DNA from 3 places in the Streptomyces sp. NPDC050422 genome. Region 2 is predicted to be linked to each of the others. Evidence: riboswitches for the same ligand, from Rfam matches in the RefSeq annotation. Region 2 holds a riboswitch; each other region holds the start of a gene.

The links. Region 2 has a riboswitch for cyclic di-AMP ahead of ACIBJG_RS13970 (NlpC/P60 family protein). Riboswitches for the same ligand answer to the same signal wherever they lie in the genome.
Region 1: it holds a riboswitch for cyclic di-AMP, as region 2 does, so the genes downstream of both, ACIBJG_RS32080 (transglycosylase family protein) here and ACIBJG_RS13970 (NlpC/P60 family protein) in region 2, are expected to answer to the same signal.
Region 3: it holds a riboswitch for cyclic di-AMP, as region 2 does, so the genes downstream of both, ACIBJG_RS10440 (transglycosylase SLT domain-containing protein) here and ACIBJG_RS13970 (NlpC/P60 family protein) in region 2, are expected to answer to the same signal.

What each region holds. Positions count from the first base shown of each region.
Region 1 is NZ_JBITIE010000024.1:10,685-21,112, forward strand. Features, by position in the region: gene ACIBJG_RS32065 (nucleoside triphosphate pyrophosphohydrolase) at 28-996, shown strand; gene ACIBJG_RS32070 (cytochrome P450) at 1,069-2,307, opposite strand; gene ACIBJG_RS32075 (transglycosylase family protein) at 2,585-3,559, shown strand; cyclic di-AMP (ydaO/yuaA leader) riboswitch at 3,861-4,032, shown strand; gene ACIBJG_RS32080 (transglycosylase family protein) at 4,037-4,795, shown strand; gene eno (phosphopyruvate hydratase) at 5,081-6,361, shown strand; gene ACIBJG_RS32090 (septum formation initiator family protein) at 6,474-6,944, shown strand; gene ACIBJG_RS32095 (DUF501 domain-containing protein) at 7,009-7,548, shown strand; gene ACIBJG_RS32100 (exopolyphosphatase) at 7,765-8,709, shown strand; gene ACIBJG_RS32105 (NAD(P)/FAD-dependent oxidoreductase) at 9,168-10,428, shown strand, end outside.
Region 2 is NZ_JBITIE010000008.1:85,302-95,729, reverse strand. Features, by position in the region: gene ACIBJG_RS13990 (cobalamin B12-binding domain-containing protein) at 1-310, opposite strand, end outside; gene ACIBJG_RS13985 (esterase/lipase family protein) at 851-1,786, shown strand; gene ACIBJG_RS13980 (peptidoglycan DD-metalloendopeptidase family protein) at 2,082-3,734, shown strand; gene pcrA (DNA helicase PcrA) at 3,778-6,216, opposite strand; cyclic di-AMP (ydaO/yuaA leader) riboswitch at 6,475-6,638, shown strand; gene ACIBJG_RS13970 (NlpC/P60 family protein) at 6,637-7,806, shown strand; gene ACIBJG_RS13965 (hypothetical protein) at 7,878-8,231, opposite strand; gene ACIBJG_RS13960 (NlpC/P60 family protein) at 8,586-9,632, shown strand; gene ACIBJG_RS13955 (GNAT family N-acetyltransferase) at 9,674-10,428, shown strand, end outside.
Region 3 is NZ_JBITIE010000006.1:114,737-125,164, reverse strand. Features, by position in the region: gene ACIBJG_RS10460 (ABC transporter substrate-binding protein) at 1-67, opposite strand, end outside; gene ACIBJG_RS10455 (FecCD family ABC transporter permease) at 231-1,313, shown strand; gene ACIBJG_RS10450 (FecCD family ABC transporter permease) at 1,310-2,359, shown strand; gene ACIBJG_RS10445 (ABC transporter ATP-binding protein) at 2,367-3,272, shown strand; cyclic di-AMP (ydaO/yuaA leader) riboswitch at 3,556-3,741, shown strand; gene ACIBJG_RS10440 (transglycosylase SLT domain-containing protein) at 3,747-4,649, shown strand; gene ACIBJG_RS10435 (esterase) at 4,883-6,361, shown strand; gene ACIBJG_RS10430 (dihydrodipicolinate reductase) at 6,474-7,553, shown strand; gene ACIBJG_RS10425 (carboxymuconolactone decarboxylase family protein) at 7,550-8,029, shown strand; gene ACIBJG_RS10420 (GMC oxidoreductase) at 8,160-9,746, opposite strand; gene ACIBJG_RS10415 (antitoxin) at 10,009-10,197, shown strand.

The DNA.
Region 1 (10,428 bases), on a different contig from region 2:
GTCCGACGGCCGAGGTAGATTCGGTGCGTGAACGCTGAAGACCCCGGCCGCATCGTCCTGCTCACCGCCAGCCACCGCGTCGCGCCCGGACTCCTGTCCTGGCCCGCCTGGCAGACACTGCACGCCGCCGACCGGGTGCACTGCGGGGAGCAGGACCAGCCGCAGCTGCCGTACCTGCGCGATGCGGGCGTCACCGTCACGCTCGGGGTACCCGATGCGCAGGAGCTCGTCGACGTGTGTGCCGGTGGCCGGACCGTGGTGGTCCTGACCGGTGGTGAGGGCAATCAGCCGCTGACCGACGGGCTGGCCCGGCTCGCCGGTTCGGGACGGGTGCGGATGCCGAACCTGGAGCTGCTGCCCGGTTCGTACGACCTTCCCGGTGCCCGGCTCCTCGATCTCGTCCAGGTCATGGACCGGATCCGCCTCGAATGCCCGTGGACCTCGCAGAAGACCCACAAGGGCCTCGCCAAGTACGCCATCGAGGAGGCGTACGAACTCGTCGAGGCGATCGAGGACGGCAACCGCGAGGAACTACGTGAGGAGCTCGGGGACGTACTGCTCCAGGTCGTCTTCCACGCGCGCATCGCGGAAGAGGATGAGGACGAGCCGTTCTCCGTCGACGACGTCGCGGCCACGCTCGTCGAGAAGCTGATCCACCGCCACCCGCACGTCTTCGGCGACGAGACCGCTGAGACACCGGAGGACGTCCACGCGCACTGGCTGCGGACGAAGGCGATCGAGAAGCAGCGCGATTCGGTGACTGATGGAGTGCCCCTCGGCCAGCCCGGCCTGGCACTTGCCGCGAAGTTGGCGAGCCGGGTCCGTACCGCCGGACTCGACGTCCCCCTTCCAGAGGGCGAGGGCGACGACGTCGGCTACCGGCTCCTCGCCCTGGCCGTGCGCGCCCAGGAGGACGGCATCGACCCGGAGGCGGCTCTGAGGGCCGCGGGGCGTGCGTACCGGGACGCGATCAGGGCGGCGGAGGGCGTCGGGTAGCGGCAGGGGGCAGCGGATCGGGTCGGAGCGAGGGACTGCCCGGCTCACGCTGTCGGTATGCCCAGTCGGCCCTCACCGAGGCGTGAACTCCACCGGCAGTGTCCGCAGGCCGCGCATGATGAGGCCGCCCCTCCATCGCAGGTCACCCGGGTCCACGGCGAGCTGAACGTCCGGCAGGCGGCGGAACAGGGTCTCCAGCGCGGTGCGGCCCTCCAGGCGTGCGAGGGGGGCGCCCAGGCAGTAGTGGATGCCGTGGCCGTATCCCAGATGTTGGTTGTCCCGCCGGGACAGGTCGAGCGTGTCCGGTTCCGCGAATCGTGCCGGATCGCGGTCGGCCGCCGCGAGGACCACGAGCACGGGATCCCCCTCCCGGATCTGCTCCCCTCCGATTTCCAGGGCTTCCGTGGCGTATCGCCAGGTGGCCAGCTCCACCGGGCCGTCGAAACGCAGCAGTTCCTCGATGGCGGTGTCCAGGAGGCGGTCGTCGCCCCGCTGGACCGCGCTCTGGAAAACGGCGCGCTGCGGAGGGTTGCGGAAGAACGCGTGGGCGCTGTTGCCGATCAGGTTGATGGTCGTCTCGAAACCCGCGAAGAGGATCACGAAGCACATCGCGGCGGCCTCGTTCTCGGTGAGGTGCTCACCGTGGTCGCTCGCCCGGATCAGGCCGGAGATCAGATCGTCGCCGGGGTTCACCCGCTTGCGGTGAATCAGCTCGGCGAGGTAGGCGCGGATCTTCTTCACGGAGCGGGCGACCCCGCCGCGCGGACCGCCGCCGTGCCGGATCATCATGCCCGCCCAGTCACGGAAGTCGTCCTGGTCCTCCTCGGGCACGCCGAGCAGATCGCAGATGGCGTAGATGGGGAGCGGGAAGGCGAAGTCATGGATCAGGTCGGCCTCCCCCTTCTCCGCGAAGTCGTCGATGAGGCGATCCGCCAACTCCTGCACGCGGGGCCCGAAAGCGGCGATCGTCCGGGGTGTGAACGCCTTGGACACCAGCCGGCGCAGTCGTGTGTGGTCGGGTGGGTCGATGTTCAGCAGATGCGTCATGAGATTGGCGCTGCGCTCGCCGGGGATGCCGGTCTTGCTCTTCCCCCGGGCGTCCTCCGCGTGGTGCGCCGGGTTCTTCGACAGGCGACTGTCGGCGAGGGCCTGGCGCGCGTCCACGTATCGGGTGACGAGCCACGCCTCGACGCCGCTGGGCAACGTCGTCCGGTGCACGGGGCTGTGCTCCCTCAGCCAGGCGTAGGCGGGGTACGGGTCGGTGGCGAACTCCCAGGTGAAGAGTTCGGGTGGTGGCGGAGTGTCGTTCACGTGACGACGGTATAGGGCGCGCGTGCCACGGCCTGCACTGTGGCGAATCGCGGGGGATCCTGCCGATTTGCGGGGGCGTGGCGGGCTCGTCATGCGCGGACTGCGCACGCTTCCGGTGGAGTTCACGCCGGAACCGGCGCCCGGCAGAGGTGACACTCTGTCAACTCTGTGACTTTCACGTGATCTCTGCTGCATCGACTTGTGACATGCGTTCGAGTCCCGCTAGGTTCACCGTTCGACTCACCAGTCACTCGTCAGTCACACGGAAGGCATCCCCATGGGCTCCGCTAACGGCAGACACCGTCGCCCTCGGCAGGCACCCGCGATCATCGTCGCCGCAGGCGTGACCGGTTCGGCCATCGCCATCCCGCTGCTCGGCGCGGCAGGTGCGCACGCCGCCGACGCCTCGACCTGGGACCGGGTGGCCGAGTGCGAGAGCGGTGGCATGTGGAGCGCCGACCTCGGTAACGGCTACTACGGCGGCCTGCAGTTCTCGCAGGAGGTCTGGAAGTCGTACGGCGGCGAGTCGTACGCCGAACGCGCGGACCTCGCCAGCCGCTCGCAGCAGATCGCCGTGGCGGAGAAGGTCCTGGACGACCAGGGGCCGAAGGCGTGGCCGAGCTGTGCGGTCATCTCGGGCCTCGTCCCGGACAGCGGCCTTCCGGGTGTGGACCCGGGCAGCACTCCGTCCGTCGACCCCACCGGAAGCAGCGCGGACCCGTCCGCGAGCGCCGATCCCTCCGATCCCTCCGATCCCTCCGATCCCTCCGGGGACGCCGCCGCGTCGGACGACGCGTCACCGGAGGCGACTGCGACCCCGGCAGACGGTGCGAAGGGCGAGAGCGAGGAGCCGGACGCGTCCGCGTCCCCGTCGGCCACGCCGTCCGCCACACCCTCCACCACGCCCTCGGGCGACGCCTCCGGCGCCGAGGAGGGCCCCTCCGGGGGCCAGGAGAAGGCCGGCAAGCACCGCGGCGCGCCGGCTCCCGAGGAGACCCGGGGGAGCGGCAGTGACCGGGACGCGGGGCGGCATGCCTCGCGAGGTGACGGTGACGCACGCGACACCGGTGCCCCGGCTGCTGACGGCACGTACACCGTCCGGGCAGGCGACAACCTCTGGGCGATTGCTGATGCACAGAAGCTGCCCGGCGGGTGGACGGCTCTGTACGAGGCCAACAAAGCGGAGGTGGGATCCGACCCGGACCTCATCCTGCCTGGCCAGAGCCTCGATCTCGGCGTGAAGGCCGAATGAGCACAGTCTGATGATCAGCTGAGAACACCCCGAAAGCTGGGGTAGTTAAGAGGCCTATGTCCCACTTTTGACTAAGTGAGACATGGGTCTCTTTGCGTGAACTGGCGTGTCTTGTCCGGGAGGTCCCGCCGCATCCGTTCCCACCTGCGCAAATAGGGGTTCTTGGGATGCAAGGAAGGGCTGTTTATCCGGTATGTCCATCTTTGGATATGAGGGTTGGGTGTGTTTACGGTCGGAACCGCTCGCACCGCGGGCCCCGTCGATCGTCACGCCGAATCCTGCCGTCGGTCGAAGGGAACAGACGCGTAAAGCGCCGTAGGCAGGAGCGGGGGACCCAGGTAAGCGCCGGGCCCGATCGTCGCAAGACGCATCAGGACCGGCTTGGGGTGAAGTCGTGCGCAAGGACGTGCGACCGGGCAACTCACTTGGCCCGAACCCGACAGCTCACCTCGTAGGCGTCGGTGAGGAGAAGTCTCGATGCTGCTCAACCGCAAGGGCAACAAGCACCGTCGCCCGTCCAAGGCCGTCCGTATCGCCACGCTCGCCGGTGTCACCGGTGCCGCCATCGCCGTACCCCTGATGGGTGCGACCGGCGCGTCCGCCGCCTCCGTCTCCACGTGGGACGCCGTCGCCCAGTGCGAGTCCGGTGGCAACTGGTCCATCAACACCGGCAACGGCTACTACGGTGGCCTGCAGTTCTCGCAGTCCAGCTGGGCAGCCGCCGGCGGTACGCAGTACGCGGCCCGCGCCGACCTGGCCACCAAGTCGCAGCAGATCGCGGTCGCCGAGAAGCTCCTCGACATGCAGGGTCCGGGTGCCTGGTCCTGCGCCGGCGCCGGCAACCTGAGCAACGACGGTGTCGACCCGGGCGTCGACACCGGCTCCTCCGCCACCAAGACCGAGACCGCCCCCAAGGCCGAGTCCGCCCCGAAGCAGGAGGCGCCGGTCCAGAAGGCCGAGCCGAAGAAGGCCGAGCACACCGAGGCCCCCTCCACCAACCGCTCGGACCGCTCGACCGCCCCCAAGGCCGAGTCGAAGACCGTCACCACCCCGACCGGCAAGAAGGTCGAGAAGGGTGACGGCGAGTACAAGGTCGTCACCGGCGACTCCCTGAGCAAGATCGCCGCCGACCACAAGGTCAAGGGCGGCTGGGAGCAGATCTTCAAGCTGAACAAGGACATCATCTCGGACGCCGACCTGATCTACCCGGGTCAGCAGCTCCACCTGACGAAGTAGTCGCGATCTCTCCTCGCTGAACACTCCGGCCGCCCCGGCCCGGTGCGCACCTTCCCCCGTGCGGACCGGGCCGGGGTCGGCCGGTTTCTGCGTTGATCGTTCAACTGTTGTGGTTACTAGTCAGTAAATTTCCGGCCTTTTGCCCCGCTGTGCCTGCCCTTGGGTCCTTTTTCGTCCCAGGGGACGGGCGGTCGGCCGGTTGCGGCGGCCCGGCCGGTTAGGCTCTTGTCGCAAGGCCAAAGCGACCCTGCACCACCAGCGTCATATCCCAGAAGGAGATGCCTCGTGCCGTCCATCGACGTCGTCGTAGCCAGGGAAATCCTCGACTCCCGCGGAAACCCCACGGTCGAGGTCGAGGTCGGCCTCGACGACGGCAGCACGGGTCGTGCTGCCGTTCCGTCCGGCGCCTCCACCGGCGCGTTCGAGGCCATTGAGCTTCGCGACGGCGACCCCAACCGCTACCACGGCAAGGGCGTCGAGAAGGCCGTCCTCGCCGTGATCGAGCAGATCGGCCCGGAGCTCGTCGGCTACGACGCGACCGAGCAGCGGCTGATCGACCAGGCGATGTTCGACCTGGACGCCACGGAGAACAAGGGCTCGCTCGGCGCCAACGCCATCCTCGGCGTCTCGCTCGCCGTGGCCCACGCCGCGTCCGAGGCCTCGGACCTGCCGCTGTTCCGCTACCTCGGTGGCCCGAACGCGCACCTGCTGCCCGTCCCGATGATGAACATCCTCAACGGTGGGTCGCACGCCGACTCCAACGTGGACATCCAGGAGTTCATGATCGCGCCGATCGGCGCGGAGTCCTTCTCCGAGGCCCTGCGCTGGGGCGCCGAGGTCTACCACACGCTGAAGAAGGTCCTGAAGACCAAGGGCCTGTCCACCGGTCTCGGTGACGAGGGCGGCTTCGCGCCGAACCTGGAGTCGAACCGCGCGGCCCTCGACCTCATCGTCGAGGCCATCAAGGAAGCCGGCTACGTCCCGGGCAAGGACATCGCGCTCGCGCTCGACGTCGCCGCCTCGGAGTTCTACAAGGACGGCACGTACGAGTTCGAGGGCAAGTCCCGCTCGGCCGCCGAGATGACCGAGTACTACGAGGAGCTCGTCTCCGCGTACCCGCTGGTCTCCATCGAGGACCCGCTGTACGAGGACGACTGGGCCGGCTGGAAGGTCATCACCGACAAGATCGGCGCCAAGGTGCAGATCGTCGGTGACGACCTCTTCGTCACCAACCCGGAGCGTCTGGCCCGTGGCATCGAGGAGGGCTCCGCCAACGCCCTGCTCGTCAAGGTCAACCAGATCGGTTCGCTGACCGAGACGCTGGACGCCGTCGAGCTGGCCCAGCGCAACGGCTTCAAGTGCATGATGTCGCACCGTTCCGGCGAGACCGAGGACGTCACCATCGCCGACCTCGCGGTCGCCGTGAACTGCGGCCAGATCAAGACCGGCGCCCCGGCCCGCTCGGACCGTGTCGCCAAGTACAACCAGCTGCTGCGCATCGAGGAGATCCTCGACGACGCCGCGGTGTACGCGGGCCGCTCGGCGTTTCCGCGGTTCAAGGGCTGACACCCAGGTCCGATGAAGCCCGGCGGGGTCAAGTGCCCCGGCCTCCGTCCGTCCCCGCACTCGGTCCCGTACCGTGTGCGGGGACGGACGTGCGTAATGGGGAGGCGGAGACATGGCCGCGAAGGACCGGGACCGGTTCTCCACCGCGACCCGGCTGCGGCTGCTCGGTGAGCAGACCGCCGCCCGTGTCTACCGCTCCCAGAACCGCCGTCAGGCCCGCCGCTCCCGGCTCACCGGCCGGGCCGCCTTCCTGGCCCTGATCGTCTGCTCACTGATCGTCGCCCTCGCGTACCCGATGCGGCAGTACGTGTCGCAGCGCGACGAGATCGCCGACCAGGAGCGTTTGGCGCAGGAGGCCGAGGCCCGTACCGAGGAGCTCCGCGACGAGAAGGCGCGGCTCCAGGACGACGCGTACGTCAAGCGGCTGGCCCGCGAGCACCTGCACTACCTTCTTCCCGGGGAGACCGGCTACACCGTGGTCGACCCCGACGCGGTCAAGGAGCGCAACGGGACGCCGGAGGAGACCGACCGGCCCTGGCACTCCAACCTGTGGGACGGCGTCGACAGCGCCGACCGCGGCTGACCCGTATTCCCCTCAGCTCTGCAGAACCGCAGTTCGAGCAGTCCGATCAGAATTTTAGGCAGGCATGGAAACGCCCCCTCCCCAGACCGAGTCCACCGCGCCCACCGACGCGGACATCGCCGCGTTCCAGCAGCAGCTGGGGCGCCCGCCGCGCGGTCTGCGCGCGATCGCGCACCGCTGCCCGTGCGGCAACCCGGACGTGGTCGAGACGCAGCCCCGGCTGGAGGACGGTACGCCGTTCCCGACGACGTTCTACCTGACGTGCCCGCGTGCGGCTTCCGCGATCGGCACGCTGGAGGCGAACGGGGTCATGAAGGAGATGACCGAGCGTCTCGGTACGGACCCCGAGCTGGCCGCGGCCTACCGGGCCGCGCACGAGGACTACATCGCGCGGCGTGACGCCATCGAGGTGCTGGAGGGCTTCCCCAGCGCGGGGGGCATGCCGGACCGGGTGAAGTGCCTGCACGTGCTCGTCGGGCACTCGCTGGCCGCGGGGCCGGGGGTGAACCCGCTCGGGGACGAGGCGATCGCGATGCTGCCGGAGTGGTGGCGCAAGGGGCCGTGCGTTTCGCCTTGCGGCGGGGCCGGCTCGGACGAGGGCTGAGGTTCCCTCCTCGGGGGCGCTGCCCCCGGACCCCCGCTCCTCAATCGCCGGAGGGGCTTGATTTGGGGGCGCTGCCCCTCGACCCCTGCTCCTCAATCGCCGGGGCCGGAGGGGCTTGATTTGGGGGCGCTGCCCCTCGACCCCTGCTCCTCAATCGCCGGAGGGGCTTGATTTCGGCGGCGGAGGGGCTTGATTTCCCTTGATGTGGGAGTACTCATGACGCGTGTGGCCGCCATCGACTGCGGTACCAATTCCATCCGGCTGCTGGTCGCCGATGCCGACCCCGACACCGGGGAGCTCGTCGAGCTCGACCGGCGGATGGAGATCGTCCGGCTGGGGCAGGGCGTCGACCGTACCGGCCGGCTCGCCCCCGAGGCGTTGGAGCGGACCTTCGCCGCCTGTCGGCAGTACGCCGCGGTGATCAAGGAGCACGGTGCGGAGCGCGTGCGGTTCGTCGCCACCTCCGCCTCGCGGGACGCGGAGAACCGGGACGACTTCGTCCGTGGCGTGCTCGACATCCTGGGCGTCGAGCCCGAGGTGATCACCGGCGACCAGGAGGCCGAGTTCTCCTTCGACGGGGCCACCAAGGAGCTCGTCGGGCGCGACGACCTCCCGAAGCCGTACCTCGTCGTGGACATCGGCGGCGGGTCCACCGAGTTCGTCGTCGGCGATGACCGGGTGCGGGCCGCCCGGTCCGTGGACATCGGCTGTGTCCGGATGACCGAGCGCCACCTCATGCGGGACGGTGTCGTCAGCGACCCGCCCGCACCGGCCGCGATCGACGCGATCCGGGCCGACGTCGCCGCCGCCCTGGACCTCGCGGAGGAGACCGTCCCGCTCACCTCGGCGGCCACGCTCGTCGGCCTCGCCGGGACGGTCACCACCGTGGCCGCCATCGCGCTGGGGCTCGAGGAGTACGACTCCGAGGCGATCCATCACTCCCGGATCTCCCTGGAACAGGTGCGGGAGATCACCGGACGGCTCCTCGCCTCCACCCACGCCGAGCGTGCGGCGATCGGCGCGATGCACCCGGGCCGGGTCGATGTGATCACCTCCGGGGCGCTGATCCTGCTGGCCCTGATGGAGCGGACCGGGGCCCGCGAGGTCGTCGTCAGCGAGCACGACATCCTCGACGGCATCGCCTTCTACGCGGCCCGCTAGGTCCGGTCCGCAGGCGCCCGCCAGGGCCGGTCCGCAGGTGCCCGCGAACGCCGCTCATCGGCACTCCGGCCTGCACCTTTGAGCTGCTTGGGACCGTCCTGCGGGCACCTTCGGAGACGTGGCGCGACGAAGTTCGTGAACTTCTTCACAAGGAATTGGGCCCCCTGGGCCGGACTTCTGCTCCGAACGGGCCCGCGGGAGGGTGCACGGGGTCACCCGCCTCGCGGACGGGGCGGTTCCGGGTACGTTGCGGGAGTGTGAATCCGAGGGGTGGTCCACCCTGCCCGGTGGCTCAAGCGCCAGCTCACAAGCGGTGAACAACGTTCGCCAGGGTGTTGTGGTTCCCCTGTCGGGCCATGACCTGGGTCACGCGGGCGGCGAAGTGTAGCAGAGGGTGGGCCATACCTTGTGAAGGGGCTCACGAGCATGCCCCCCGAGGGGGGTGGATACTCGATGGCATGAGCACCACGGAGCGTCCCAGGATCCTCGTAGTAGGCGGTGGGTACGTAGGCCTGTACGCAGCTCGGCGCATTCTGAAGAAGATGCGCTATGGAGAGGCGACCGTCACGGTCGTCGACCCCCGGTCGTACATGACCTACCAGCCCTTCCTCCCCGAAGCTGCTGCCGGCAGCATCTCGCCTCGGCATGTCGTCGTCCCGCTGCGACGCGTGCTGCCCAAGGCCGAGGTCCTCACCGGCCGCGTCACGACCATCGACCAGGACCGCAAGGTCGCCACGGTTGCGCCGCTCGTCGGCGAGGCCTACGAGCTGCCCTTCGACTACCTGGTCATCGCGATGGGCGCCGTCTCCCGTACCTTCCCGATCCCCGGCCTGGCCGAACAGGGCATCGGCATGAAGGGCATCGAGGAGGCCATCGGCCTGCGCAACCACGTTCTCGAGCAGCTGGACAAGGCCGACTCGACGACCGATGAGGACGTCCGTCGCCGGGCGCTCACCTTCGTCTTCGTGGGCGGCGGATTCGCCGGTGCGGAGACCATCGGCGAGGTCGAGGACATGGCCCGCGACGCGGCGAAGTACTACACGAACGTGAAGCGCGAGGACATGCGCTTCATCCTCGTCGACGCCGCCGACAAGATCCTTCCCGAGGTCGGCCCGAAGCTGGGCACCTGGGGCCGGGAGCACCTGGAGTCCCGCGGTGTCGAGGTCTTCCTCTCGACCTCCATGGACTCCTGCGTCGACGGTCACGTGGTGCTGAAGAACGGCCTGGAGGTCGACTCCAACACCATCGTGTGGACCGCCGGTGTGAAGCCGAACCCGGCCCTGGCCCGCTTCGGTCTGCCGCTCGGCCCGCGTGGCCACGTGGACACCTCCGAGAAGCTCCAGGTGCAGGGCACCGACTACATCTGGGCCGCGGGCGACAACGCCCAGGTGCCGGACCTGGTCGGCCGCAAGGCCGGTAACCCGAACGCCTGGTGCCCGCCGAACGCCCAGCACGCGCTGCGTCAGGCCAAGGTCCTCGGTGACAACGTCATCTCCGGGATGCGCGGCTTCCCGCAGGGCGACTACAGCCACGCCAACAAGGGTGCGGTCGCCGGTCTGGGCCTGCACAAGGGCGTCGCGATGATCGTCATGGGCAAGGTGAAGATCAAGCTCAAGGGCCGTCTCGCCTGGTACATGCACCGTGGCTACCACGGCATGGCGATGCCGACCTGGAACCGTAAGATCCGGATCTTCGCCGACTGGACCCTGGCGATGTTCC
Region 2 (10,428 bases):
GTGCGATGTCCGCCTCCGGGATGATGCCGCCGCCGAAGACCTTGATGTCCGCCGCGTCGCGCTCCTTCAGCAGCTCGATCACTTTCGCGAAGAGCGTGTTGTGCGCGCCGGAGAGGATCGAGAGGCCGATCGCGTCGGCGTCCTCCTGGATCGCGGTGTCCACGATCTGCTCAGGCGTCTGGTGGAGCCCCGTGTAGATGACCTCCATACCGGCGTCGCGCAGCGCTCGCGCGATCACCTTGGCCCCGCGGTCATGGCCGTCGAGGCCCGGCTTGGCCACCACCACACGGATCGGACCGGTCACACCCATCACTGCCTCCACATGCGTCTCCCGTGCCTGAAGGGCCAGGGATGTGAACGAACGTTATCGCCAGCATCCCGCAAGCCGCCGTTTCGCGGTGGACGGGGAGGGGGAAATCACACGTGGGACATGTTCACCGGGCACCGTTCCCGCAGCACGCGGCAGTCCTGCCGTGCGGGACCGGCCGCCAGGGGAGCCGCGACGAGGTCGCCGTACCACCGCGCCGTCAGCCGCACGGCACGGTGGTACGGCTCACCACCTGCCCGTTCGCCGGTCACCGAAGGTGATCCGGAAGACACGGCGGGCGGCGAGTCCCGGACGGCGACCGCCGGCCCGGACCTCCGGTATGGCGCCACACGAAAGGCCTTAGGGCAAACGGGACAGCGAGCCGCTTCTCCCGGGGGCCGGAGCAGGAGGTCGACCATGAAGACCCTGCGGACCGCGAAAACCCTGCAGACCAGGACGACTCTGCAGGCCAAGACGACCCTGCAGGCCCTGCAGGTCATAACGGCCCTGCAGACCGTGACGGCCCTGCAGACCGTGAGGACCCTGCAGACCCTGCCGTCTCTTCCCCTGCTCCTGCGCCGGCTGTGTACGGGCGCCGCCCGGCTGCCCTCCGTCCCCACACGATCCACCTGGGCGTCCGCGGCCCTGCTGAGGGCGACCGCGCTCGAGCTGGTGGTGCTCGCAGGGCACGTGCTCCTCTACCCCACCGGCATCACCGGCGAGCGGCACCCGGCGACGGATGCCCAGGCAGGAACGGCGACCGGCGCGCCGGGGCGAGCCGGCCGGGCCGCCGCGTCCACGACCGCCCCCGCAGGGACCACCGCCCTGCCCACCGGGCAGGACGAGCGGCCACCCGTTGTGCTGCTGCACGGCTTCATCGACAACCGCTCCGTCTTCGTACTACTGCGCCGCTCGCTGGCCCGGCACGGCTGGCGTCACCTGGAGTCGCTCAACTACTCCCCGCTGACCTGCGACATCCGCACGGCCGCCGAGCTGCTCGGCCGGCACGTCGAGGAGATCTGCGCCCGCACCGGCCATCGCGAGGTCGACATCGTCGGGCACAGCCTCGGCGGCCTCATAGCGCGCTACTACGTCCAGCGGCTGGGCGGCGACCGACGGGTCCGCACCCTCGTCACCCTCGGCACGCCGCACGGCGGCACCGCCGTGGCTCCGCTGGCCGGCGCCCACCCCATCGTGCGCCAGATGCGCAGCGGCTCGGCGCCGATCGAGGAGCTGCGGTTGCCCGCACCCGGCTGCCGCACCCGCTTCGTCAGCTTCTGGAGCGAGCTGGACCAGGTGATCGTCCCGGCCGAGGCGGCCTGCATCGACCACCCGGACCTCGACGCGGTGAACGTCCGGGTGACCGGCGTCGGCCACCTCGCCCTGCCCGTGCACCCCGCCGTGGCCGCCTGCATCCGCCAGGCGCTCGACGCCCACGAACCGGCCCAGCCGTCCCCCGGCACCGCCTCCGTGGCCTGAGGACGACCGGCATATGGGGGGGCCGGTCGGCCTGAATCTGCCGGAATCCGGAAGCCGCACCCCGTCCGGTCAACGCCGCACCCCACCCATAAATAGAACGAACCTCGAACATAGAGCCAAGGCTGTGTGAGCAGCCCGTCGAAAGACGGCCGATTGCCCGTTTCCTGAGCGCCGGGAAGCCGTCGAAGATTGTCGGCGTCGCATACCGCCGGGTACAGTCGCGGCCACTGCTTCCCCCCGGAGTCCCCACCGGACCCCGGACACTGGTCCTGCTGCCGAGGCGAGAGAGAAGTTGGTGAACGACCAGCACCCCCACGCCGGGTACGCCGGATACGACGGCCACTCCACGGGCGGCTTCGACAGCGACCCGCTCTTCGGCTCCCTTCCCGGCGGCTACGACGCCTCGTACGACACCACGTCCGGCTACGCCGCCCCGTACGACAGCGGCCAGGCCGGCCACAGCGGCACGTACGACTCCTCCCAGTGGGACACGGGCGCGCACCGCACGGCCGAGTACGGCCACACCGCCGACTACACGGCCTACACCGGGCAGCCGCAGCCACAGCCGTACGACGCAGGGCAGCAGTACGACACCGGCGCGACCTGGATCCCGACGGACGGCGGCTACGGCCACACGATCCCGGCCCAGCACGGCGACCCCGACTCCTCCGGCCAGTGGGACACCACCACCTGGCAGCAGAACGGCCAGTGGGCCGACACCGGCACGACGGGTCACGACACCGGTGCGTACGAGATCGGCGCGTACGACACCGGCACGTACGACACGGGCACGTACGACACCGGCGCCTACGACGCCACCGCATGGAACACGGGCGCCGGCACGGGCGCCACGCCCGAGCACGAACAGCAAACCGCGCAAACCTCGCATACCGCGACGGTTCCGAACGGAGCCGAACAGACGGCCCCGTACGCGTACGGAACCGACGAGGCGTACGAGCATCAGGCCTCCTACGCTTCCTACGACCCGTACGAGCCCTACCGGACCGCCGAGTTCAGCCTCCCGGAGACGGGCCTCGGCACGGAAGCCACCGAGGGCACCGAGTCCGGGTTCGACGCCCCGTCCCCGGCCCCGTCACCGTCCGACGAGCACGCCCGCGGCCACGAAGCCGCCGCCCCGGACTCCGCACCGGCCGGGAACCACCGCCCCGCAGGCCGCCCCGTCACCCGCAGTGGCGGCGGAAGCCGCAGCCGCAGGCGCTCCCCTGCGAAGCGTTCCGCACTCCTCACCGTCGCCGTTCCGTCCGCCTGCGTGATGAGCGTGGCGGGCATCGCCGCGGCCTCCGTGGGCGGAATGGGTGGCGGCGAGGAGAAGAAGGACGAGACCACGACCATGGCGGCCGCCGACCCCGGCACGGTCAAGCCCGTCGCGGCCAACAACAAGCTGGACACCCAGCTGGCCAACCTCAGCGCCGACGCGGAGAACTTCGCCGATCGCGCCAGCCGCACCCAGGAGCGCATCGACCTCAAGGCGCGGCAGGTCGCCGAGAAGAAGAAGCGTGCGGACGAGGCCGCCCGCAAGGAGGCCCTGCGCCCGAAGTTCGTCATGCCGGTCAAACAGCACGGCCTCAGCGCGTACTTCGGCCAGGCGGGCGTCAACTGGATGTCCGTGCACACGGGCATCGACTTCCCCGTCGACTACGGCACGCCGGTGATGTCGGCGACCGACGGCACCGTCCGTACGCAGTTCAACACCGCCTACGGGAACATGGCCATCGTCACCGCGGCCGACGGCACCGAGACCTGGTACTGCCACCTCAGCAGCACCCGGATCCGCTCGGGCTCGGTCAAGGCCGGTGACGTCATCGCGCACTCCGGCGACTCCGGCAACTCGACGGGCCCGCACCTGCACTTCGAGGTACGCCCCGGCGGCGGCGCGGCGATCGACCCGCTGCCCTGGCTCCGCAGCCACAACATCAACCCGAACTGACCGGATGGGCGGCCACGGCCGCCCATCCGCGGGCCGAGCGGCGCTACAGCTTCTGGACCGGTGCGTACCGCAGCAGCAGCTTCTTCGGGCGCTCGTCGCCGAAGTCGACCGTGGCCTTCGCCTGGTCGCCGATACCCTCGACCGCCGTCACCGTGCCCAGACCGAACTGGTCGTGGGTGACGCGGTCACCGGCCACCAGCGTGATCGTCGGCTTGTCCGAGGTCCGCCGGGTCGCGAAGCCTGCGGGGCCGGAGCGTGCGCGGGAGGCGGAGAGCGACGAGGTGATGCCGGACGTCGGTCCCGCCGGGGCCGCCATCGGTCCCTTGCGCTTCCACTCGAGGTGCTGGTCCGGGATCTCCTCCAGGAACCGCGACGGCGGGTTGTACGAGGGCTGGCCCCAGGCGCTGCGCATCGCCGCCCGGGTGAGGTAGAGCCGCTCGCGGGCGCGCGTGATGCCGACGTAGGCGAGCCGCCGCTCCTCCTCCAGCTCCTTGGTCTGGCCGAGCGCCCGCATGTGCGGGAAGACGCCGTCCTCCATGCCGGTCAGGAAGACCACCGGGAATTCGAGGCCCTTCGCGGTGTGCAGCGTCATCAACGTGACGACACCGGAGCCGTCCTCGTCCTCGTCGGGGATCTGGTCGGCGTCGGCGACGAGCGCGACCTTCTCCAGGAACTCGGCGAGGGTGCCCGCACCCTCGTCCTCCGCCCGCTCCTGCTCGAACTCGAGGGCGACGGAGGCGAGTTCCTGAAGGTTCTCGATCCGGGTCTCGTCCTGCGGGTCGGTGGACGCCTGGAGCTCGGCGAGATAGCCGGTCCGCTCCATGACGGCCTCCACCACGACGGCCGGACCCGCGCCGGACTCCACGACCGTGCGGAGCTCCTCCATCAGCGTGTTGAACCGCTTCACCGCGTTCGCCGAGCGGGCCGCCATGCCGTACGCCTCGTCGACACGGCGCAGCGCCTGCGGGAAGGAGATCTTCTCGCGCATCGACAGGGCGTCGATCATCGCCTCGGCCCGGTCGCCGATACCCCGCTTGGGCACGTTCAGGATGCGCCGCAGCGGGACGGTGTCCTCGGGGTTGGAGAGGACGCGGAGGTAGGCCAGGACGTCCCTGACCTCCTTGCGCTCGTAGAAGCGCACGCCGCCGACGACCTTGTAGGGCAGACCGACGCGGATGAAGATCTCTTCGAAGACACGGGACTGTGCGTTCGTCCGGTAGAAGATCGCCACGTCGCCGGCCTTGGCGTCGCCCGCGTCGGTCAGCCGGTCGATCTCGTCGGCGACGAACTGCGCCTCGTCGTGCTCGGTGTCCGCGACGTATCCGGTGATGCGGGCGCCCGTGCCGGCGTTGGTCCAGAGGTTCTTCGGGCGGCGGCTCTCGTTGCGCTCGATGACCGCGTTGGCCGCGGACAGGATCGTCTGCGTGGAGCGGTAGTTCTGCTCCAGCATGATCGTGGTCGCGTTCGGGTAGTCCTCCTCGAACTGGAGGATGTTACGGATGGTCGCGCCCCGGAAGGCGTAGATCGACTGGTCCGCGTCCCCCACGACGCACAGCTCGGCGGGGGCGTCCTCGGGGCCGGCCGGGCCGACCAGTTCCCGTACGAGGGTGTACTGGGCATGGTTGGTGTCCTGGTACTCGTCGACGAGGACGTGCCGGAAGCGGCGGCGGTAGTGCTCGGCGACGTCGGGGAACGCCTGGAGCAGGTGCACCGTCGTCATGATGATGTCGTCGAAGTCCAGCGCGTTGGCCTCGCGCAGCCGGGACTGGTACAGCGCGTAGGCCTGGGCGAGCGTCTTCTCGAAACCGTCGGCGGCCTGTCCGGCGAAGGTCTCCTCGTCGATCAGCTCGTTCTTCAGGTTCGACACCTTCGCCGTGAACGACTTCGGCGGGAAGCGCTTCGGGTCGAGGTCGAGATCGCGGCAGACCAGGGCCATGAGGCGCTTGGAGTCGGCGGCGTCGTAGATCGAGAACGAGGAGGTGAAGCCGAGCCGCTTCGACTCACGGCGCAGGATCCGTACGCACGCGCTGTGGAAGGTCATGACCCACATGGCGTTGGCCCGCGGTCCGACGAGCTGCTCGACGCGCTCCTTCATCTCGCCGGCGGCCTTGTTGGTGAAGGTGATCGCCAGGATCTGGCCCGGGTGCACCCCCCGCTCGGCCAGCAGGTGGGCGATGCGGTGGGTCAGCACGCGGGTCTTGCCCGAACCGGCGCCGGCGACGATGAGCAGCGGGGACCCGGCGTGCACGACGGCTGCGCGCTGCTCGGTGTTCAGCCCGTCGAGCAGCGCGGCCGCGTCGAGGACGGGGCGGTGGGCCCCGTCGCGGTAGTACGCGTCGCGGGGCGGCGGGGGCCCCTCGAAAACGCCCGCGAACAGGCCCTCCGGCACCGCTTCGGGTGCGGAGTCCTCGGGGGGCGGCGGGGGCCCTTCCTCCGTGTGCTGGAGGCCGGCCAGGAAACTGTCGTCAAAGAGGCTGCTCATCGCCTCCCGAGTCTAGGCGTGCGCACTGACACTCCGGGCCCGAGTGACCAACCACGCACTCACAGGGGGACACACAGAGCAAGCGGCGGACCGCACAGAGTGCGGGGATTCCGGCCCCGCCTGCCCCGCAGCACCCCGATCCGCAGAGGTCACGAAAATGTATCGGGCATATCGAACATCAACCTTCACAGCGGCACCATGAGTTGGCTAGCGTGCTCGTTCGGGCGGCCCGTACCCCCAGAGGCGATCCACGCCGAGCGGGCGTCCACGCCGAATCCGGGCTTCCCGTACGGGAGTCAGGAACCGGGGACCCACACGCATCACCGGGGTGAATCGGTCCGAATCCCCCCAGGACCGTAGGGCAGCCTTCCGTTCCGCCCGAACCCGACAGCTAACCCGGTAGGCGGTCCACGGAAGGAGATGCCGGCCTTGGCGTCGCATCGCAAACCGCGCACCCTGGTGCGCAGCACCGGCCCCGCCGTCGGGCTCACGACGGCCGCGCTGGCATCGGTGACCCTGCTGTCCACGCAGAGCGCACTGGCCGCCCCGGCCCCCAAGCCCAGCATCGAGGACGTACAGAAGAAGGTCGACGACCTCTACCGGCAGGCGGGCACCGCGACCCAGCAGTACAACCAGGCGAAGGAGGCGACGACCAAGCAGCGTTCCAAGGTGGACACGCTGCTGGACGACGTCGCCCAGCGCACCGAGAAAGTGAACGAGGCACGCAGGACGCTCGGCACGTACGCCGCCGCCCAGTACCGCGGCGGCGCCCTCGCCCCGACCGCCACTTTCTTCCTGGCCGACGACCCGCAGTCGTTCTTCGACCAGACCCACCTCATGGACCGGATGACCGAGCGCCAGACGCGCGCCGTGTCGGACTTCCGTACGCAGCAGGAGAAGGCGTCCAAGCAGCGGGCCGAGGCCGTGGCGAGCCTGGAGACGCTCACCGAGTCGCAGACGACGCTGCGCACCAGCAAGCGAGACGTCCAGACGAAGCTGTCCGAGGCCCGCGGCCTGCTGTCGAAGCTGACCGCCGAGGAGAAGGCGCGGCTGGCGGAGCTGGAGCGCAAGAAGGAGGCGGAGGCCAAGCGCAAGGCGGGGGAGCTGGCGAAGAAGCAGGCTGCCGCGAAGGCCGAGGCCGACCGCAAGGCCGATGAGGCCGCGAAGGAGTCCGGCAGCGGTACGGGGACGGGCACCGGAACCGGTACCGGCTCGGGTTCCGGTTCGGACACCGATGCCTCGACCAAGGCGGAGAAGGTCATGGCGTTCGCCAGGGCGCAGATCGGCAAGCCGTACGTCTGGGGGGCGACCGGCCCGGCCTCGTACGACTGCTCGGGGCTCACCCAGGCGGCCTGGAAGGCGGCCGGCGTCGACATACCGCGGACCACCTGGGACCAGGTGAACGTCGGCACCCGGGTCGCCACGGCGGATCTTCAGCCCGGGGACCTGGTCTTCTTCTACGACGACATCAGCCACGTCGGCATCTACAAGGGCGACGGCATGATGATCCACGCGCCGAAGCCGGGGGCGAACGTGCGCGAGGAGTCGATCTACTACATGCCGATCTACGGGAGCGTGCGGCCGGGCTAGAGCGGCTTCGGGCGACGAAAACGCCGCTGCCCGGACCCTCGGGGGGTCCGGGCAGCGGCGTTGCCGTCGGCTCAGGTCCAGAGCGTGGCGATGAAGATGTTGACGATCGTCAGTCCGCCGACCGCCGCGAAGAGGCCCTTGTCGGCCTTCTCGTCGTCGCGCTTGACGTAGACGATTCCAAGGATCACGACCAGGATCAGCAGCTTGATGCCGATCTTGATGTTGTTCACGGGGTGGTCGTCGGCCTGGTCGAGCCCGACCAGGGCGATTCCCGTGACCAGCATGGTCAGCGCGCCGTGCAGCATGGCCGGGACGAAGCGTGCCGTGCCCGCCCCCATCGCCTTCATCTGGGTGAGGAAACCGCCCAGCAGGCAGGCGATGCCGATGATGTGCAGGGCGACGAAGACATCAATGAGTACACGCATGGTTCCGCAGCCTAGCCGCGGCCATATCAGCACTCCGCAGCCAGGTGGGCCTTAGCGACCACTTGACCGCGAGATGCACCAATTGCCTGACTCTGATGCAATTTTTCCGATCGTTCGGCGACAACGCAACGCCAAATTCACACAATAGGCGTCATTACAACTCTTCCCCGTGTCCCGGGTTTAGCGTCCCTGCCAGGTGACCCGCACACCGCCGATCCGCACCCGGGCGGCGTTCCGGTCACCCCGCCGAGGTTCCGGCGGCGGGCCGCTCCCCCTGTTGGCGGCCCGCCACCGGGCCGGGCGGGCCCGTCGGTAGACCCCGGCGGGCCGTCGACAGGAAGGACGCCCGCCCTCGTGGCAGCGCACCGGAAACCCAAGCAGCGCCCGTACACCGGCTCTGCTGCCCGCACCGCAGCGACCCTCGCCCTCGCCGGGGCCGCGACCGCTGCCGCGTTGCCGGGATCCGCGCACGCCGATCCGGCGCCGACCCCCGCCCAGGTGAAGGCCGAGGTGGACCGGCTGTACCGGGAGGCGGAGGTCGCCACCGAGCAGTACAACGGCGCCAAGGTGAAGGCCGCCGCCACCGAGAAGTCCGTGGACGCCCTGCGCGACGAGGCCGCCCGCAGGACCGAGCGGCTCAACACCGCACGCGACGCCCTGGGTTCGTACGCCGCCGCGCAGTACCGCTCCGGCGGCCTCGACCCGGCCGTGCAGCTGGCGCTCTCCTCGGACCCCGACCAGTACCTCCAGCGCGCCTCGTACGTGGAACGGGCCGGCGAGCGGCGCGCCACCGAGGTCCGCGCCGTGCAGCGCCAGGTCGCGGACGTGGCCCAGGTCCGCGCCGAGGCCGCCGGGCGGCTGACCGAGCTCGCGAGCCGCGAGGCCGCCCTGAAGAAGCACAAGGCCACGGTCCGCACCAAGCTCGCCGAGGCCCGGCAGCTGCTCGCCCGCCTCTCCCCCGCCGACCGCGCCGCCTACGACGCCTCCGAGGACGGGCGGGGCGGCGCCCACGCCGACCGCAGCGCCCCGCGCGGCTCCGACCAGGCCCCCAACGCCCGCGCCGCCGCCGCGGTCGCCTTCGCGTACACAGCGCTGGGCAAGCCGTACGTCTGGGGCGCCACCGGCCCCTCGTCGTTCGACTGCTCCGGTCTCACCCAGGCCGCCTACCGCTCCGCGGGCGTCTCGCTCCCCCGGACCACGTACACCCAGATCGACGCCGGCCGACGCATCTCGCGCTCCGAACTCGCCCCCGGGGACCTGGTGTTCTTCTACTCGGGCATCAGCCACGTCGGCCTCTACATCGGCAACGGCCGGATGATCCACGCCCCGCGCCCGGGAGCCCCGGTCCGCGTCGCGCCGATCGACCAGATGCCCTTCGCGGGAGCGACCCGGGTGGCATAGGCTCCCGGTTCCGAGCCCAACTGCCTTGAGGACACCCGCACATGTCGTTGGACCTCGACGTCCAGATCCACGCCCGCACGCTCACGCTCCGCTCCCCGAACCATGTCCGGGTGGGCCCGTTCGCGATCCGCTACAACCCGGACTGGTCCCTGAAGTACGCCAACTACGCGATCCCCGACCAGGGCGCCGAGCCGACACCCGCCGAACTCGACGCGCTGATCGCGGCCTTCCGCGAACTTGACCGGATGCCGCGCCTGGAGTTCCTGCCGACCTGGGCACCGGCGGTCGAACCCGCTCTGCTGGCCGCCGGGTTCACCGAGGAGAACCGGGCCCCGCTCCTGGCCATCGCCCCCGGCGGTCTGCTGCCGCCGAAGCCGGTGGACGGCCTGGTGATGGCCGAGCCCGCCACGGACGCGGAGTTCGCCGCCGCGGCCCTCGTCCAGCACCTGGGCTACGGCGGGAGCGGTGAGCCCGAGGCCGGCACGGCCGACTGGCTGCGCACCGCCGCGAAGGACGGCGGGGTCGCCGCGCTCGCGACCGTCGACGGTGTCCCGGCGGGCGCGGGCGGCTGCTCGGTCCCGGTCGACGGTCTCAGCGAGCTGGCCGGGCTCGCGGTCGCGGCGGACTTCCGCCGCCGCGGCATCGGGGCCGCCCTCTCCGTCCATCTGACGGAGACCGCGTTCGCGCGGGGCTGCCGGGTGGTGTGGCTGGAGCCGGGCGACGCCGAGGTGGAGCGGATCTACGCGGGCATCGGCTACCTCCGGGTCGGCGAGAAGCTGAACATCTCGCTCGACCC
Region 3 (10,428 bases), on a different contig from region 2:
CGATGAGGGAGGCCGCCACCGACGGTCGGGCGAGGCCACGGGAAGAGAAGGTCGAATTCGGCGCCATGGCCTGGAATCTCCGTTTGCGTTCGATTGATGGGGGACGGTCCGGACGGGTGCCCCGCCCTGCCGAAGCGGGACGCGGCACGGCGGTTGACGCCGTTTCAGGGCAGGGGGGAGCCCTGGGACCCGCCGCCGGCCGCCCGACGTACTTAGGTTAGGCTAACCATATGTCGATCGTCCAAGGGGGACAGCCCGTCACCGGGCCCCGCCCCGTCGAAGTCCCGCCACGGGAAGGGCGCGCGGCCGTGTGGGCGGCCACCGGTCTCGTGTTCCTGCTGCCGGCCCTCGTCCTGCTGTCCCTGCTCATCGGCACCGGGTCGAGCTCGACGGGCGGCGCCTGGGACTACCTCGTCGGCGACCCGGCCGCCCGCGCAGACGCGCAACTGCGCCTGGCCGTCGTGGACGTACGCCTGCCGCGCACACTCGCCGCGATCCTGGTCGGAGCGTGCCTGGGGACGGCCGGATGTCTCCTGCAGGCCGCCACCCGCAACCCCCTCGCCGAGACGGGGCTGCTCGGCGTCAACTCGGGAGCCGCCTTCGCCGTGGTGCTGGGGCTCACCTTCTTCGGCGCGGACTCACCCGCCTCGTTGCTGGTGTGGGCCCTGGCCGGAGGCATGGTCGCGAGCGCGGCCGTCCTCCTGTTCGCCGCGTCGGGACGCGGTGGCGGATCGCCGCTGCGGCTCGTCCTGGCCGGATCGGCGCTCGGCGCCACCTTCCACGGCCTCACCTCGTACGTCCTGCTGGGTACTCAGTCGACCTTCGACACCTACCGCTACTGGACGATCGGCTCACTCGCCGGCATCCGGATCTCCGACCTGCTGCCCCTCCTGCCCCTCATCGCGGTCGGCCTGCTCACCGCGCTCGGCTGTGCGCGGCCGCTGGCGGCACTCGGACTCGGGGACGACGGCGCCCGCTCCCTGGGGCATCACCCCGGCCGGATCCGGCTCGTCGTCGCCGGGGCCGTCTCGTTGCTCGCCGGCTGCGCCGTCGCCGTGGCCGGCCCCATCGCCTTCCTCGGGCTGTTCGCTCCCTACGCCGCCCGGGCTCTGGCCGGAGCCCGGATGACGGCCCAACTGGTCCTGTCCGCCCTGATCGCGGCCGACATCATGATCATCGCGGACATTCTCGCGCGGATCGTCATCCGGCCCTGGGAGACCCCGGTCAGCGTGCTGCTCGCCTTCGTCGGCGGCCCCCTGCTGGTGTGGATCGCCCGCTCCTCCCGGCTGTCCACGGCAGGGGTCCCGGCATGACGGACGTGACCCCGCCCGACAGCGTCGTGCTCCGCACCGGAACGCTGTCCTGGCTCCTGCCGAAGCGCAGCGCGCTCGCCGCCGCGCTGCTTCTTCCGCTGCTCGCCCTCCTCATCACGCTGGCGGTGATGGCGAGTTCAACCGGAATGAGCCTTTCGGAGACCCTCTCGGGACTGCTCGGAACCGGCGACGCAGGGACCGTCATGATCGTGCGGGACTTCCGGCTGCCCCGCGTCCTCACCGGCCTGCTGGTCGGTGCCGCCCTCGGAATCGCGGGCTGTCTCACCCAGACCCTGGCCGGCAACCGGCTCGCCACACCGGACCTGGTCGGCGTCAACGAGGGCGCCACCGCTGCCGTGGTCGCCGCCGCCGCGGGGTCCGCCACCGGCATGGTCGGCAACTGGTGGCTCGGGCCGATCGGTGCCGTGGCCGCCGCGGTCGTGGTCGTCCTGAGTGCCGGAGGAGCGGGCAGCGCGGGCTACCGGCTGCTGGTGGCCGGGATCGGCGTCTCCACCTTCATCGGCGCGGTGGGCGACCTGATCATGTCGCGCGAGAACGACAACACGGCGGGCGGCGTGTTCCTCTGGGCCGTCGGCAGCCTCAACGGACGCGACTGGGACGCCGGTGTGCCGCTGGCCGTGGCCCTGCTGTTCCTCGTCCCGCTCTCGCTCGCGGCCGGGCACCGCCTGCAACTGCTGCGCTTCGGCGACGAGGTGGCGAGCTCCCTCGGCGTCGACCTGCGGCGCGTGCGTACCGTCGCGCTCGTCCTGGCCGTGCTGCTGGCGGGCACGGCGGTCGGGGTCGGCGGCCCCATCGCCTTCGTGGCCCTGGCGGCACCGATCCTCGCCCAGCGGCTGACCGGGCCCACCCGTGTCCCGGTCACCGGCTCGGCACTGACCGGAGCCGCGCTCATCGCCGCGGCCGACGCGATCGGACGCGTCGCCGCTCCGGTCGAACTGCCGGTAGGGGTCGTCACCAGCGTCCTCGGCGGCCCCTTCCTTCTGTGGGTACTGCTGCGGCCCGACCCGGCCGCCGGAAAGGCGTGAGCCGCACATGACCGAGAATCCGACCGGCGCGAAGGCGGCCTTCGAAGCGGGCAACGACGCGGGCTTCGAGACGGGCAACGACGCGGGCTTCGACGCCGGCCTCGAAGTCCGTGGCCTGCACGCCGGATACCCCGGCCGCCCCGTCGTCGAGAACGTCGACCTCAGCGTCCCCGCGGGACAGGTCGTCGCGATCGTCGGCCCCAACGGCTGCGGGAAGTCGACCCTGCTGCGGACCGTCGCCCGGCTCCACCGGCCCGAGACCGGCACGGTCCTGATCGGCGGCACCGACATCTGGGAGACCGGCCGGCGCAAGGCCGCGCACCATGTCGCGCTGCTGCCCCAGTTGCCGCGCGCCCCCGAGGCGGTCACCGTGGCCGGCCTGGTGCGCTACGGCCGCAGCCCGCACCAGGGGCTGCTGCGCCAGTGGTCGCGCGAGGACGAGCGGGCGGTACGCGACGCACTGGACGCCACCGGAACCACCGCGCTGGCCGCGGAGCGCGTCGACCGGCTGTCCGGCGGTCAGCGCCAGCGGTGCTGGCTCGCGATGGTCCTGGCCCAGCAGACCCCGGTCGTCCTGCTCGACGAACCGACCAGCGCCCTCGACCTCGGGCATGCCGTCGAGGTGCTGGAACTCGTCCGCGAGGTCGCGGCCACCGGCCGCACCGTCGTCATGGTCCAGCACGACCTCGCCGCCGCCGCCCGTTACGCCGACCTGCTCGTCGCCATGAAGGGCGGCCGCGTCATCGCCCGGGGCGCCCCCCGCGAGACGGTCGACGAGGCGCTGGTGAAGGAGCTGTACGCGCTGGACGCGGACATTCTTCCCGCCCCGGGCGACGGCTCACCGGTCGTGGTACCGCGCAGCCGTGCCGCGGTGGCGGCCCGGCCGACACTCGCACCGTATTGTCCTGATTAAGCGATTATTCGCATTAGTCGGAAATGCTCAACAGGGTCGCGTTTCTACCGGCCACAGGCTCGCAAAGCCACCAAAACGCCCCTTTCGGGCGCAGTGGCCAGCGTCACGTTTTCGACCCCTGACGCGGAACCGGAGGTGCCGGTTCCCTGATGCGCCAAGAAAGTTGACCCGCGTCGGTGTGACCGGTGTCGCACATTTCCTTTGATTGATCTTGCGCATCAATTGTGATCACGAATTCCGGGCTTGTTTCGCCCGGCCTTTCTCGCTTACGGTCGCCGTCAATCCGGATGGAACGCCGAATCCTGCCGCCGTCCGGTAACCCGACACCACTCACGTACGGCAGGAGCGGGGGACCCAGGTTTGACGCCGGTCCGGATTTCCGGAGCGGCTTGGGGTGAAGTCGCCATGTGCGACCGGGCATCTCCAGTCCGAACCCGACAGCTCACCTCGCAGGCGGCGGAGAGGAAAAGCGCCATGCCCATCAAGGGTCACCACCGTCGTTCCAAGTCCACCTCCCTGACCCGCGGTTTCATCGCCGTGAGCGCAGGCGGAGCCGTTCTCGCGCTCCCCCTGATCGCTGCCGGATCGGCCTCCGCCGCGCCGGTCAAGCCGGTCGTGGCAGAAAAGGCCGCAGCCTCGACTTCCGTTGCGGGCAAGGAAATTGCCGCACAGAAGGCCGAGTCCACCATCTATTCCGTGGTCTCCGGAGATTCGCTTTCCAAGATCGCCCGTGGGCATTCCCTCAGTGGCGGCTGGGAGCAGCTGTACAAGGACAACCGGAACGTGGTCGGCGGCAACCCCGACCTGATTCACCCGGGCCTGAAGCTGACCATCGGTGCCAAGTCCGCGGCCGCCGCCCCCAAGGCCGCGACCAAGAGCGAGTACAAGGCGGAGAACACGTCCGGCAGTGCCTCGCAGCCGTCGGCCGACCGATCCGACAGTGCCGACCGCGCCGACCGTTCCGAGCGGACGACGGCCACGCCCGTCGCCGAGGAGATCGCCGACACGACCCCCGCGCAGACCGAGACGACTCCGGCGCAGGCCGCGACGGCGTACACCGACGACCTCGACGGCTGGATCAAGGAGTCCCTCGCCGTCATGGCCGAGAACGGCATCCCCGGCACCTACGACAGCATCCACCGCAACATCCTGCGCGAGTCCTCGGGCAACCCGCAGATCGTCAACAACTGGGACTCGAACGCCGCGGCCGGCACCCCGTCCCAGGGCCTGCTCCAGGTCATCCAGCCCACGTTCGACGCTTTCCACGTGCCCGGCACCTCGCTGGACATCCTGGACCCCGTCGCCAACATCACCGCCGCGTGCAACTACGCGGCGGCCACGTACGGCTCGATCGACAACGTCTTCGGGGCCTACTGACCCCTTGCGGGTCCGCCCCCGGGCGGAGTCGTGAGCAGGGGCGGAAGGGGGCTGAACTGCTCCCTTCCGCCCCTTTTGCCGTGCCGTACAACCCTTGTGCCGCAGCGCCGGTCAAACAGGGCGTCGGGAAGGCAACGGGCCCTTCCCGGCGTCCCCCCGGCCCAGCGGTCTGTCCGGCCCGATCGGCCGGACCGGCCTCCCCGCCCGGTCATCCTTGAACCGAGGAGCCGCTCGTGCGCACCAACCGTTCCGCCGCCGTTGTCGCGGCCGCATTCCTCCTGATCGCAGGGGCCGCCATCGCCGCGCCCTCCGCCTACGCCGGCACCCCCGGCGGAACGCGCGCACACGACCGCAACACCGACTTCGACGGCGACGGTTACGACGACGTGCTCATCGGCGCGCCCGGCGGGACCGTCGACGGAAGGAAGGGCGCGGGCTACGTGACCGTGCAGTACGGCGGGCCGGGCGGCATCGGAACCGTCCGCGGCGCCGTCCTCAGCCAGAACACCACCGGAGTGCCCGGCGCCGCCGAGGCCGGCGACGACTTCGGCCGGGCCCTGGCCACTGGTGACCTGGACGGGGACGGGTACGACGACGCGGTCGTGGGACTCCCGGGCGAGAACATCGAACCGCTGACCGACGCGGGCGGCGTCGTCGTCCTGTGGGGCTCCGCGAAGGGGCTCTCCGGCGCGGACAGCGACTGGCTCCAGGCCGGGGAACCCGCGGCCGGCGCCAGGTTCGGCGGCGCTCTCGCCGCCGCGCACTTCAGCCCCGACATCCCCGGCGACCAGCTGGCCGTGACCGACCGCACCGACCTCACTCTCTACCAGTACGACGCCGGGACCCGGCGGAACGCCACCTCGCGCAGCAGCCGTATCCCCGGCACCCCGGGGCGCGAGATCGCCCCCCGGGCCATGACGACCGGCGACTACGACGGCAACGGCCTCGCCGACCTGGTCATCTCCGGCGTCACCGTCGGCGAGGAGCCGGGCCACGGCTGGTCCGCGCTCTTCTTCGGCGAGGTCCAGGGACTCCGCTACGACCACGATCTGCGCGGCGGCCCGGCCGTCGCCTCCGGCGACATCGACAACGACGGCTACGACGACCTCGTCACCGGGGAGCCGCACAGCCCCGACGACGGCGGTGAGTCGGTGACCGGCGGTGTGGTCGGCGTGTACTACGGCAGCGCCGGTGACGGGCCGGTCGGCGCCGAGGGCCCGGGCACCCCGCCCGTGTGGTGGACACAGGACACCTCCGGTGTCCCCGGAGGCTCGGAGGCCGGCGACGGCTGGGGCACCGGCCTCTCCGTGGCGGACACCGACGGCGACGGCTACGCCGACGTGGCGATCGGCGCCCCCGGAGAGGACATCGGCACGGTCGCCGATGCCGGGGCCGTGTGGGTGCTGCGTGGCGCGGCCGGCGGGCTCACCGCCACCGGCGCCGCTTCGTGGGACCAGGACTCGGTGAACGTGCCGGGCGTTGCCGAGAAGGGTGACAGCTGGGGCGGCCGGACGCGGCTGACCGACCCCGACAACGACGGGCGGTCCGGTCTGCTGACCGCCGCGCCCGGCGAGAACGCCGGCGACGGCATCGTCTGGGCCTTCTCGGCCGGCACCGGCGGTGTGACCGCCGCCGGCTCTTGGACGTTCGACGCGGGAACGTTCGGCGGCGTGGAGACCGGAGCCGGATACGGGTCCGCGATCGACGAGTAGCAGACCGGGGGAGCGGCGGGGGCGGGACTCTTCGGGGCTGCCCCCGGCCCGTTCCCAACCCGGTGCGCGATGCCACTATGAACCTTTCATCCCGCGCGCTACCCTCCGCCGCATGATTTCCACGGTGGTCTGGGGTACCGGCAATGTCGGCCGCGCGGCCATCCGCGCGGTCGAGGCCCATCCGGCCCTGAAACTCGCGCACGTACTCGTCCACGACCCAGGCAAGGTGGGCCGCGACGCGGGCGCCCTCGCCGGGCTGGACCGCGATCTGGGCGTCGCCGCGACCGACGACATCGACGCGGTGCTCGCCACGGCTCCGCGCGCCGTCGTGTACGCGGCCTCCGGCGACATCCGCCCCGACGAGGCCCTGGCCGACATCACCCGGGCGGTGGCCGCAGGCGCGGTCGTCGTCACGCCCGCCCTGTACGCGCTCTACGACCAGCGGGGCGCCCCGCCCGAGCTGCGCGAACCGGTGCTCGCCGCCGTCGCCGGCGGCGGCGGTTCGCTCTTCGTCTCCGGCGTGGACCCCGGCTGGGGCAACGATGTCCTGCCCCTGCTGATCAGCGGACTCGGGACCACGGTCGACGCGATCCGCTGCCAGGAGATCTTCGACTACTCCACGTACGACCAGCCCGACTCGGTCCGCCACCTCATCGGCATGGGGCACCCCATGGAGTACGAGCCCCTCATGCTCGCGGCCTCCGTACCGACCATGGTGTGGGGCGGGCAGATACGCCTGATGGCCAGGGCCCTGGGCGTGGAGCTCGACGACATCCGCGAGACCATGGCGCGGCGGGCGCTCGAAACGACCGTCACCACCAGGACGATGGGCGTGTTCGAGGCCGGCACCCAGGGCGCGGTCCGCTTCGAGGTCCAGGGCATCGTCGAGGGCGAGCCCCGCATCGTCATCGAGCACATCACCCGTATCCATCCGTCGTGTGCTCCGGACTGGCCGTCGCCGCCCGGCGGCGCCGGTGCCCATCGGGTGATCATCGAGGGGCGCCCGCGCATCGAGGTCACCGTCGAGGCCACCGACGAGGGCGAGAACCGTTCGGCGGGCGGCAACGCCACCGCCGTCGGCCGGCTGGTGAACGCCATCGACTGGCTGGTGGAGGCGGAACCCGGACTCTACGACGCGCTCGACGTCCCCCTCCGCCCCGCAGTCGGCCGACTCGGAAAGAAGCAGTCATGATCATCGACATCCCCGAGGGCCAGGAGCCGATCGGCTACGTATGGGGCGACATGGTCCCCGGCATCGGCATGGCCGCCGCGAACTTCTCGCTGTCGGTGTACGAGCACACGACGCTCGGGCTCCGTGAGTTCGAGGCTGCCAGGCTGCGCATCGCGCAGATCAACGGCTGCCTCTTCTGCCTGGACTGGCGTACCGAACGCGAGGGCCAGAAGGTCGAGGAGGAGTTCGCCGGTGCGGTGAGCGACTGGCGTACCACCGAGCTCTTCGACGACCGGACCCGGCTGGCGGCCGAGTACGCCGAGCGGTACGCCCTGGACCACCACGGGCTGGACGACGCGTTCTGGGCCCGGATGACCGCGCACTACAGCCAGCACGAGATCGTCGAACTGAGCATGAGCATCGGCTCCTGGCTGGCGTTCGGCCGGCTCAACCATGTGCTGGGTCTCGACGCCGTGTGCGTGCTGCCGGGGCACTGAACGGGCCGCCGGGCAGATCTGGTTGCGTCGCGTGTCCAGTAGGACGCCCGCCCACAGCCTCCTACTGGAAGGTCCGCCCCTTCGGCAGTGCCGGCACAGGGCGGCAGCATGGTCACCGGTCGGCATGTTGTCACAGGTCGGTGGCGATGATCTTCTCGATGTTCCGTTCGGCGAGGGCTGTGATGGTGACGAACGGATTGACGCTGGTGTTGCCGGGGATCAGCGAGCCGTCGATGACGTACAGGCCCGTATAGCCGTGCAGACGGCCGTAGTTGTCGGTGGCCCTGCCGAGGACGGCGCCGCCGAGCGGGTGGTAGGTGAGGTGGTCGCCCCAGATCTTGTAGACACCGAACAGGTCGGTCCGGTAGATCGTCCCCTCCTTGGCGTTGATCTTGTCGAAGATCGTTTTCGCCATGTCGATGGAGGGCTGCTTCCAGGCCGTCTGCCAGTCCAGGTCGACCTTGCCCGTGGCGGCGTTCCAGGAGAACCGGGCGCGGTGCGGGTTCTTCGTGATCGAGAGATAGAAGGAGGCGTAGGTCTCGATCCCGGTCGGCAGCGGTGCGACCTCGGCGAACGCTCCTCCGGCGGCCCAGTTGTCGATGCCGCCGCAGGGGATGCTCGACTGGACCGCGCCGGTCGGGTCCCACAGGTGGTTGGCGCGGCCGCACATGACGTTGCCGTTGTCGCCCCAGCCCTTGCCGACCTCGTCGCTCAGACCGGGCAGCGCGCCCGTGGCCTTCAACCGGGTCAGCAGTTTGCTGGTGCCGACGCTGCCCGCCGCGAAGAACACCTTGTCCGCGGTGACCGTCTTGGTGGTCTGGACGCTCCCGTCGGTGCGGAGTTGGTCGATGACGACCGTGTAGCCGCCGCTGGGTGCGGGGGCGACCGACGTCACCTGGTGCAGCGGGGAGACGGTGACGTTGCCCGTCGCCGCGGCCTGGGCGAGGTAGGTCTTCTGCAGCGACTTCTTGCCGTAGTTGTTGCCGTAGAGGATCTCACCGTCCAGTGCCGACTTGGGTACGGTGCCGGCCGCCTCCTTCTCCATGTAGTCCCAGTCGTACACATCGGGCACGAAGACGAACGGGAAGCCGGAGCGTTGCGCGTGCTTGCGGCCGACCCGGGCGTACTGGTAGCAGTCGACGCTGTCGAACCACGCCGGGTCGACGGTGCCCACCCCGAGCCCGGCGTTGGCGCGCGGGTAGTAGGTGGAGTACATCTCTTCGGCGTCCACCGACGGGAGGATGGCACCGAAGTTCTCGCGCCTGGGCGTCACCGCCATACCGCCGTTGACCAGTGACCCGCCGCCGACGCCGCGCCCCTGGTACACCGTGATGCCGCTGAAGTCCTCGGCGTCCAGGATGCCGGTGTAACGGGGGATCGCCCTGTCGATGGGAAATCCGAGGAAGTTACTGAGGGGCTGCTTGCTCTTCGTGCGGAGCCAGTACGAACGCCCGTCGGGTTTCGTCGTGTTGGCGAAGATCTTGCCGTCCGCCCCCGGGGTGTCCCAGGCCATCCCCATCTCGACCAGGTGGACGTGGACCCCTGCGCGGGCGAGGCGCAGGGCGGCGACGGAACCTCCGTAGCCGGTACCGATCACCAGAACCGGGACGTGGTCCCCACTGCCGATCACGCCGGCTGCGGCGGTGGTCTGTGCCCGGGCGGCGGTCGCGTGACCGGCGAGAGCCGCGGCCCCCAGGATGAAACCTGTTCTAGCCATGAACCCGCGACGTGAGACACCGCTCGATCCCTTGTGAGGCAAGCTCGAATCCGTCATGTGACGTTCCTCACTCTCCATCGAATGGGAACGAGTTCTACTGGCGCATGCGTGAGAAGTCACTACATACCTATGGGTAATTTCCCCGGCTCCCCGCCTCCCTGATCCTCCGCTGCCGATGGCGGAGGCGGCTGCCGCCCCGGGGTGCGGCGCCGGGGTATCGCATGGATGCTGGGAGGGTCAGCGTTCCATGAGGAGGAAAGTCATGAGCATGCTCGACAAGATCAAGGACCTGATCAAGGGGCATCCCGACCAGGCCCGCAAGGGAGTCGAGAAGGGCGGCGACTTCGTGGACAAGAAGACGGGCAACAAGTACAGCGGCCAGGTCGATTCCGCTCAGCAGAAGCTCAATGACCAGTTCGGTGACCGCCGTCCGCCCACCGGCGAACAGTAGGGCACCGCACCCTCCGCAGGGCCTGCGCCCGGACAGGCGCAGGCCCTGCGCTGCGCCGACGCGGGGCCTGCGCCGGACGACGAGGCCGTCGCGGGGCCGCACGACGACGAGGCCGTCGCGGGGCCGCAAGACGACGAGGCCGTCGCGGGGCCGCACGACGACGAGGCCGTCGCGGGGCCGCAGGGCGACGAAGGAGCGGCAGCCGCCTTGCTGGCGGTGGCTGCCGCTCCT